One region of the Paenibacillus sp. FSL M7-1414 genome, then DNA from elsewhere that is predicted to be linked to it. Evidence: predicted binding sites of a transcription regulator. Region 1 holds the regulator's gene; each other region holds the start of a gene.
What was found. The regulator LexA, encoded in region 1, represses DNA repair genes until DNA is damaged. The targets are predictions, from matches to a motif close to CGAACATATGTTCG.

Region 1 (3,287 bases):
GGCTGCACCAAAACAAGTCCCAACCAATTCGGCTATGCCGGATGGGGTGAGTACCATTTACCCTGAACCATACGGAGTGGCTCTTATTATTGCACCTTGGAACTATCCTTTCCAACTGGCCTTTGGTCCACTGATTGGAGCAATTGCAGCCGGTAACTGTGCAGTTATCAAGCCTTCTGAATTAACACCAGCCGTATCTCGTCTGACGTATGATCTGATTCAGGAGATCTTCCCTCAGGAGTATATTGCGGTTATGGAAGGCGAAGTTGAGGCTAGCACAGCATTGTTGAAAGAGAAGTTTGATTATATTTTCTTCACAGGCAGCACAGGTGTTGGTCGCATTGTTATGAAGGCAGCTGCGGAGCACTTGACTCCTGTAACTCTTGAGTTGGGTGGTAAGAGTCCTGCTATTGTCCATAGTGATGCAGATCTGAAGCTGGTGGCCCAACGTATTGTTCGTGGTAAATTCCTGAATGCAGGGCAAACATGCGTCGCTCCGGATTACTTGCTTGTGCATGAACAAGTTCATGATGAACTGATCAATCTGATTAGCGCAGAGATCAAAGATAAATTTGGGGATGATGTGTTACAGAACTCTGATTTCCCGCATATTGTCAACGCGCGTAATTTTGATCGGTTGTCGAAATTCCTCACAGATGGCAAAACACTAATTGGTGGGCGTTCTGTACGTGAGCAGTTGCTTATTGAGCCGACGGTAATTGGTGATGTGAACTGGGAATCAGCTGTCATGCAAGAAGAGATCTTCGGTCCGATTCTTCCTGTATTTACGTACAGTGACCTGAATCCTATGCTGGATGAGATTGTTCGCCGGCCAAAACCATTGGCACTATATCTCTTCACACAGGATGAGCAACTGCAGGATCAGGTTCTGAATCAGGTATCCTTCGGTGGTGGATGTATTAATGACACACTTTCTCATATGACTTCACACTATCTCCCGTTTGGTGGTGTAGGAGAGAGCGGTATGGGCTCATATCACGGACAACAGAGCTTTGATGTGTTCTCGCATCACAAGAGTATTTTGAAACGAAGTAAATAATTAGCCGCTAAAATAACATAAACATGAAAAAAGAGGTTGTCCTGTTCATCAGGGCAACCTCTTTCGTATTTCATTACATCTAGTTTTGTTACTCAAGTTAAATATTAATGAATATCTCGGAAAAGGCCAATGACTTTACCCAGAATACTAACGTGTTTCAAACGTAAAGGTTCGAAGGTCGCATTCTCCGGTTGAAGGCGAATATGATCTTTCTCTTTATAGAACGTTTTCACTGTAGCTTCATCGTCTTCAGTCATTGCAACGACGATATCACCGTTATCAGCAGTTTGCTGTTGGCGGACAATAACATAATCTCCATTAACGATTCCAGCTTCCACCATACTATCTCCCACTACCGAAAGCATAAACACTTTCTGTTCGCCTACATAATGTGTAGGAAGAGGGAAGTAGTCTTCAATGTTCTCGGTTGCAGTGATTGGAACCCCGGCTGTAACCTTACCAACAACAGGAATACGTGCAACGCTATGAGCAAATTGATGAGAATGCTCAGATTCTTCCTGGCTCAAAAGCTCAATGGCTCTTGGCTTGGTAGGGTCGCGTCGGATCAAACCTTTTTTCTCCAAACGATCCAAATGTCCATGTACTGTTGAGCTGGAAGCCAGTCCAACCGCTTCACCAATTTCCCGTACGGAAGGAGGATACCCCTTCAACCGGACTTCATTTCGTATAAACTCCAGAATAGCCTGCTGCCTGCTGGATATCTTCGACATACCGTATCAACCCCATTTTAGTAACGTTTGGGAAAATTATAACATAGAACCTCCGTTCGTACAAACATAAGTTCTAAATAAAATAGCATTAAATCAGTGTTTTTTAACTTATAGAACAGAAATTGTCCAAAAGTCAGAGCATAATACTGCAAATGTTTTGCAAAAGTACTTGAAATAAGATATTGTTCCTTCTAAAAAAGAAGCGAACAATTGTTCTAAAAATCTATTGAACAAAACAAGTGTTCGTGTTATATTGATTTCAACAGATAGGAACAAACGTTTGGAGGCGGGTATTTAATGAGATATTCTACTTATCAAAGCATTTATGAACCAATCAATTCGGAACTGGTGAAGTCTAACATAGGGAACTACAAGAAGGTTTTAGCGCGTTTCAAGATTTCTTCATGGATGTTAAAGGTAGCCATTACCTCTATGATTATATTTATTGGATGCAGCACCGTTTTAACTGTTTTTGCTGGCAATGAGAATGATGTTCTGCCTGGAGGAAAGATAGCTGTTTCACAAGGGGAAACATTATGGAGTATTTCTTTGGAACATAAACCGACGAATATGGATACACGTATTTATATAGAAGCAATTAAGAAAGTGAATCAACTTCATACAACTTCCATCCAAGTGGGTCAAGTACTAGCTCTACCTCAATTTGCAGAATAAAATGCACATCAATGAGTGTTAGCGCGTGTCAACTTGACAAGCAGCCTTTATAATGGCAAAGTTAATATGACTTTGTATTTTTGGAGGGGACAAGCTTGGATATAGATAGTCTGGTAGCACGCATTAACGAATTGGCTCGTAAGCAAAAGTCCACTGGATTGTCGGAGGAAGAACTTGCTGAACGTGCCGAGTTAAGAGAGATTTATTTGAGCAATATTCGCAGTAATTTCAGACAACAACTGGATACCATTGAGATTGTTGATGATGAGAATGACAAAGGCCACCAAGGCAAACTCAAACACTAACGAAACCTAATGATATCATTATGATATTTAGGTTTCTTCCTGTTATTTTGAGTGTGCAATTTATAGGGGGAAATGTTGGTTTACAGTTATGTAAGCCGATACAAAGACACATAAGGGGGATTCTCATGTCGCGTTCGTTCGAGAGAACGGTTAAGAAAAATTCCAAGCAGTTAAATCAGCAACGCAAAAAAAGTGGTCAACCAATCACAGGTACACCAGGTGAAGAAGTCTTTAAGGGACGCAGTCTTTTGTTCCCTATATTTTTGATTGGTCTCGCCTTTTTGTATCTGTTTATGAGCACGTTCCTTGTGCAAGCTCCAATGACAACTTGGGACTGGGTGACCATGCTGCTTTACGTATTTTTGGCAGTCATCTTCATGCTTCGTCGTCCATACATCAAGATTAGCAGTAATCGGATTATAACGACGAAGGGTAATCGTGAACGTTCAATTGGGGTTGACGATATCGTCAAATTCCGAATTGAACCAGGTACAGTTGTTATCGAACATAACAGTC
Region 2 (3,287 bases), 840 kb from region 1:
ACAACAGCGATCGGAAGATCGATTCGTAACCGAAACGCCACCTACGCGCCGCACCAAACCTATCTTTTCAACTAACTATGAAAGAAGTGGATCTACCTTGCCATCAGTTACACTCGAACGCAGTCGCAAAAAGCGGCTTGAACATGCACATCCATGGATATTTAACAATGAAATTGCCTCTGTTGACGGAAACCCGGAACCGGGAGATCTGGTCAATGTATTGAATCATCAAGGTCGCTATCTGGCGACAGGATATTACAATCCCGCATCTCAAATCACTGTAAGAGTTGTAGCGTATCAACCTCTGGAGTCCGAACAGATGGACACCGCGTTTTTTGCATCTCGCTTCCGCGATTGTTTGCGTCATCGGGAACGTTTTATCCAGGATGGCGAGGCATATCGTCTCGTTTACGGCGAAGCTGATTTTCTGCCAGGATTAATCGTTGATCGATTCGGCAGCATTCTCGTTGTACAGTTGCTTACACTTGGCATGGATCGTTGCCGTGAAGCCATCGTACAGGCACTCATTGAAGTAATGCAGCCAGAAGGCATATATGAGCGCAGTGATGTCTCAATTCGTGAACTGGAAGGTTTGGAGCAGACCAAAGGTCCGCTTTACGGAGAGTGCCCACGGCATGTCACCGTTACAGAAAATGGACTACTCATTAAAGTGGATATCGTGGAAGGGCAGAAGACAGGTTACTTCTTCGACCAACGCGAGAATCGTGCAGCCATCGAACCGCTTATGAAGGGTTGGGGCTACAAGAGTGGAATCACACTACAAACGACCGAGCAGGATGGCACAGAGCAGCTTTTGCCTGTGAATAAAAGTGGTAAAGTAGTTACATTCCCATATTGGGATGGTGCCACTGTACTGGAGTGTTTCTCACACACGGGCAGCTTTACGTTGAATGCTTGCAAGTATGGAGCCAAAAAAGTGACTTGTCTTGATATTTCGGAGCATGCCATTGAGAGTGCACGAACAAATGTGGAGCTGAACGGTTTCACTGACCGGGTCGAGTTCGTAGTTGCTGATGCATTCCAGTACTTGCGTGAACAAGTGAAAGGGCTGGATGAACGTACCGCACGTGCACGTGCAGGCGAACAGAAAGTGGATACATCCAAAGCGCTTGCAGCTGGCGGTAAAACATTTGATGTGGTCATCCTTGATCCTCCTGCATTTGCCAAAACGAAATCAGCAGTTAAAGGTGCATGTCGCGGTTATAAAGATATCAATCTGCAAGGAATGAAACTGGTCAATGAGGGTGGATATTTGGTAACAGCCAGCTGTTCGTATCACATGCGTCCAGACCTCTTCCTGGATACGATTGCCGATGCAGCGGAAGATGCAGGCAAAGTGCTTCGTTTGATCGACTGGAAAGCAGCCGGTAAGGATCACCCACAAATTTTGGGCGTGGATGAAGGACATTACCTGAAATTTGCTATTTTCGAAGTGCGCAGTAAAAAGAATTAATCGTATGATTGATTTTCGTTCCAATCAAGTATAGATCAAGTCAAAAGTCCACAGTGTGATAGCTGCGGGCTTTTTGCTGTTTTGCTGTGTTAACGGAGATGATCTCCGGTTTTACCGGATAGTGGCAAACGTATGTTCCGAACCAAGTCAGATATGTTATACTGGGAATTAAAATCTTGTACGTGTGGTTTGGAGGATTAGACATGTCCGTTCGTTTTGTTATTGGCCGGGCAGGCAGCGGCAAAAGCTCGCTGATTACCCGGGAAATTACATCCCTGCTTCAACAAGAACCACAAGGCACACCTTTGATTTTGCTCGTTCCCGAACAGAGTTCTTTTCGAACAGAGCAGGCATTGGTGTCTTCTGGAGCAATTAAAGGTACCATGCGTGCAGAAGTGCTCGGCTTTCGCCGTTTAGCCTATCGTGTAATGCAGGAAGCAGGTGGTTCTGCTCGTATTCCGATTGGAGCCGAGGGCAAAAAGATGCTGCTCTACAAGGTCATCCAGCGCCGTAAGGAAGAATTGAAGCTGTTTGGTGCATCCGGCAGCCAGCTGGGTTTTATAGGCGAATTAAATGATTTATATAGTGAATTTAAACGTTATGAAGTTGATCCATCATTGCTGGAAGAAGGGTTGTCTGGAGGGATTACCTCATCGACTTCGCCGATTCTGGAGGACAAGTTGCATGACTTGAATCTGATATATCGTGACTATGAACAGGAATTGACCAATTTATATATTGATGATGAAGACACGTTGACCGAGCTGACAGATCGTTTGTCGGAAAGTGCATTGCTGCAGGATGCCCAGATCTGGATTGATGGTTTTCAGGGATTCACACCACAGGAGATGAGTGTGATCGGTCGGCTGATGTTGCAGTCCTCTTCCGTGACCATTGCACTGACATTGGATCGTCCTTATGATCACGGCGCACTGCCTGGAGAACTGGAACTGTTCTATCCTACGGCAAGTGCCTACGCGCGTCTCAAAGGGATGGCTGACGAACTGGGTGTACCGAGCGATATAACCGTGCTAGATTCGGAGATTCCACCGAGATATAAGGATCGTCCGGGACTTGCTCATCTGGAGGCTGGTTTCGACCGCCGAATTCGTTGGAAAAGTGAAGGCCTTGATTCCGGAATCCGACTGGTTGCAGCGGAGAACAGACGAGCTGAGATGGAGGGAGCACTGCGTGAGATGCGGCGCCTGGCACAAAACGAAGGTGCGCGTTATCGGGATATGGCAGTACTTGTCCGGCAGTTGGATACCTACGCTGATATAGCTGAACCGTTATTCAGGGATTATGACGTACCCGTCTTTCTGGACCGCAGAAGAAATGAACTTCATCATCCATTATCCGAGTTTATCCGTTCCGCACTGGATATTGTTCGGCGCCACTGGCGTTACGAGGATGTATTTCGCTGTGTCAAAACGGATCTGCTGCTTCCGCGTGATGGTTCCATCACTCGTGAAGATATGGACCAGCTTGAGAATTATGTACTGGCTTGTGGTATTCACGGGTATCGCTGGACTGACGGCAAACCGTGGAAGTATGTACCAAACCTGACGCTCGAAGACAACGGTCAGGATGGCCGTAGTCGAGGACGTGACCAGATGCTTTCTTTAATGGAGAGCTGCCGAACGGTCATTACAGATTCTTTGGGTGTTTTTGAGAAACGAATGAAAAAGGCAAAGACAGCCAAAGCCCAGTGCGAGGCACTATACAGATTGCTGGAAGATGCTGAGATCCCATGGAAGCTGGAGAACATGTCTGCTGAAGCTAAGGCTCAAGGTGACCCCGAACGGTCGAGAGA
Region 3 (3,287 bases), 1.5 Mb from region 1:
GTTGGCTGCGATGGGGATCGATGTATATTTCCAAACGGTGGTTGGGGATAACCTGAACCGACTTAGTGAAGCTATTCGCATTGCGCAGAGCCGTGCAGACGTTATTTTATTTTCCGGTGGCATCGGACCTACCCAAGATGATCTGACCAAGGATGCGCTCGCAGCTGTTCTTAACCGGAAACTGCATACAGATCGAATGGCAATGGACAAAATTGAGAGCTTTTTCAGAGATCGTAATGTGGATATGACAGAGAATAACCGACGTCAGGCGATCGTTATTGATGGCGGAACACCTCTGGCCAATGAAACGGGCCTTGCGGCAGGAAATGCGATTTCTGACAATGACAAATATTATGTTGTGATGCCTGGACCACCTAAAGAGTTGATTCCAATGTTTGAACAGGAAGTCAAACCTTGGCTGTTCCAGCATGTACTCACAGAAGAGATGCCGATCTATTCCCGAATGCTCAAATTCGCAGGTATTGGTGAATCTGCTCTTGAAGATCGACTTCTGGATCTGATTGACGCGCAGACAGACCCTACGATTGCTCCTTACGCGAGCGAAGGCGAAGTTACGGTACGTGTCTCCACAAAGGCTGCGAGTGAGGGAGAGGCGAAGCTGAAGCTGGATGCGATGGAGGTTCAGATTCGGGAGCGTTTGACAGAACATCTCTACGCGAACGAGGATGTGCCTATAGAGTACACGATTGTAACCATGATGTCTGACATGGGGCTGACGCTCAGCGCTGCTGAGAGCTGTACAGGAGGGCTTGTCATGCAAAGTCTGACCTCTGTACCCGGAAGCGCATCAATGCTCAAAGGTGGAATTGTTTGTTACTCCAATGAAATTAAAGAAAAGCTGCTGAATGTGCCTCATGATTATCTGGAAGGTGAAGATGCGCCTGGGGCGGTAAGTCCTGAGGTTGCAAAAGTGCTTGCTGAGCAGGTCCGCATGATTGGTGATGCTGATTTTGGCTTGGCTGTTACCGGTGTAGCTGGACCGGGATATTCGGAACGCAAACCACCCGGACTTGTCTTCATCGCTCTTGCTGAACGTGGAAAAGAGACGGAAATTCATGAGCTGCGTATTAATGGTAATCGCGAGACGGTTCGCATTCGTTCAGCCAAAGCGATTCTCTATCGCTTATGGCAAAAACTTGTGGCGATGGATTGATTAGTTAATAGCTTCGATTGCATTTACAGTTCCAAGCAAGTATAATTAAGGAAGACGGAAGAACCGTAGAATTAGGCTTTACAGCCTTGTTTACGGTTCTTTTTTCTGTTTAATGGAAAGTTTCCTTGAGGAAGAGGCGCCTCGGCCTTTACAAAAAAAACGAATGTATGTTCGAAAAAAAGCTTGGCAAACGTGTTAAAACAAGGTATCATTATCTTATAAACAGTAAAGGGTGTGAGCTTATTGTCAGACCGTCGTGCCGCGCTTGATATGGCGCTCCGTCAAATAGAGAAGCAATTTGGTAAAGGATCCATCATGAAACTGGGTGAGTCCACTCATATGAATGTGGAAATTATTCCCAGTGGTTCCTTGGCTTTGGATATTGCATTAGGAACAGGCGGCTTGCCTAAAGGCCGTATTGTTGAAATATATGGACCTGAATCCTCTGGTAAAACAACCGTAGCATTGCATGCTATCGCTGAAGTACAAAGAGCGGGTGGACAAGCTGCATTTATCGATGCCGAGCATGCTCTTGACCCACAATATGCAAGCAAACTTGGTGTTAATATTGATGAATTGCTTCTGTCTCAGCCAGATACGGGTGAGCAAGGGCTGGAAATTGCAGAAGCTCTTGTACGCAGTGGTGCAGTAGATATCGTCGTTATTGACTCTGTAGCCGCATTGGTTCCAAAAGCAGAGATTGAAGGCGAAATGGGTGATTCACACGTTGGTTTGCAAGCGCGTTTGATGTCTCAGGCGCTGCGTAAACTGTCTGGTGCAATCAGCAAATCCAAAACAATCGCAATCTTCATTAACCAGCTTCGTGAGAAAGTTGGCGTTATGTTTGGTAACCCGGAAACAACACCTGGTGGTCGTGCTCTGAAGTTTTATTCCACAGTACGTCTGGATGTGCGTCGTATTGAGAGTATCAAATCAGGCAATGACATGATTGGTAACCGTACTCGTATTAAAGTTGTTAAAAACAAAGTGGCACCTCCGTTTAAACAAGCGGAAGTGGATATCATGTATGGCGAGGGTATCTCGAGAGAAGGCAGTATCATTGACATTGGTACAGAGCTGGACATCGTTAATAAAAGTGGTGCTTGGTACTCCTACGAAGGCGAGCGTTTAGGACAAGGCCGTGAGAACGCAAAGCAGTTCATGAAAGAGCATAAAGATATTGCTGACATCATTGAACAAAAAATTCGTGTAGCCAGTAACTTGGTTACTGCAGTTCCTGCGCCAACTAGTGAAGAGCAACAAAAAGAAGCAGCAGAAGAACAAGAATTGTTTGAAATCAACGAGTAATCTCTCAAAACCTCTCTTGTAGGGAGGACCCTGAGGGTGTTCCCCACTGGACTCCGTAAACTTATCTGATTGAGCTTGGATCAATCTGGATAATGGATTGTAGTGGGAGTACTCGTGCTGTCTAACAGCCCCTGTCCCAATGGACAGGGGCTGTTAGCACGCTAACTGTGGAGTAAAGGCCGGGCAGAGTTCCGGTCTTTTGTATTATTAGTGTTCTTTGTCTTATGTGAAGATGTGCTTGGCGTAGTCAGAATGAAAATGTTATGAAAGGGGAGACCAGAATGGATCAACATGACGAGGATTTATATGAAGAAGCAGAACAGGATGGCCTATCCCAATTTCCGGACAACGAAGAACTTATTATTACACGTGTAGAACGAACGAAGAGCAGGCAAGCTCGTTATCGAATCACTTTTGGCATCCACTCCATTACGGTTCTTGAAGATGTGATGATTAAATACAGGATGACTCAAGGTAATACGTTTATGAAGAAGGATCTGGAGGAAATCATTGTAGCTGATGAGCGACAGCGGACGTATGCACAGTCTCTGCGTTTTTTGGAGCATAAGCCACGTACGCGCCATGAATTAAGTCAGAAACTTCGTCAGAAGGAGTTTGCTGCACCTTTGATTGAAGAGGCGCTGGATCGGCTTGAGCGGGAGAACCTGGTGGATGACGATCTATTTGCGAAGGAATGGACAAGACAGCGTATGGAGGGCAAGCGGAAGGGAAAACTGTGGATAAGGCAAGAGCTGCGTCAAAAGGGCATTGCCAATGATCTCATTGTTGAGGCACTAGAAGGTAT

Region 2: a site for LexA is predicted at 1,600-1,613, ahead of addB (helicase-exonuclease AddAB subunit AddB). Genes of this name have one in related genera too.
Region 3: a site for LexA is predicted at 1,335-1,348, ahead of recA (recombinase RecA). Genes of this name have one in related genera too.

The regions. Positions count from the first base shown of each region.
Region 1 is NZ_JBBOOS010000001.1:4,012,555-4,015,841, reverse strand. It holds gene MHH92_RS17425 (aldehyde dehydrogenase) at 1-1,060, shown strand, start outside; gene lexA (transcriptional repressor LexA) at 1,165-1,791, opposite strand; gene MHH92_RS17415 (LysM peptidoglycan-binding domain-containing protein) at 2,089-2,466, shown strand; gene MHH92_RS17410 (DUF896 domain-containing protein) at 2,562-2,771, shown strand; gene MHH92_RS17405 (hypothetical protein) at 2,897-3,287, shown strand, end outside.
Region 2 is NZ_JBBOOS010000001.1:4,850,981-4,854,267, reverse strand. It holds gene MHH92_RS21130 (class I SAM-dependent rRNA methyltransferase) at 98-1,474, shown strand; gene addB (helicase-exonuclease AddAB subunit AddB) at 1,678-3,287, shown strand, end outside.
Region 3 is NZ_JBBOOS010000001.1:2,507,808-2,511,094, forward strand. It holds gene MHH92_RS11395 (competence/damage-inducible protein A) at 1-1,174, shown strand, start outside; gene recA (recombinase RecA) at 1,418-2,482, shown strand; gene MHH92_RS11405 (regulatory protein RecX) at 2,764-3,287, shown strand, end outside.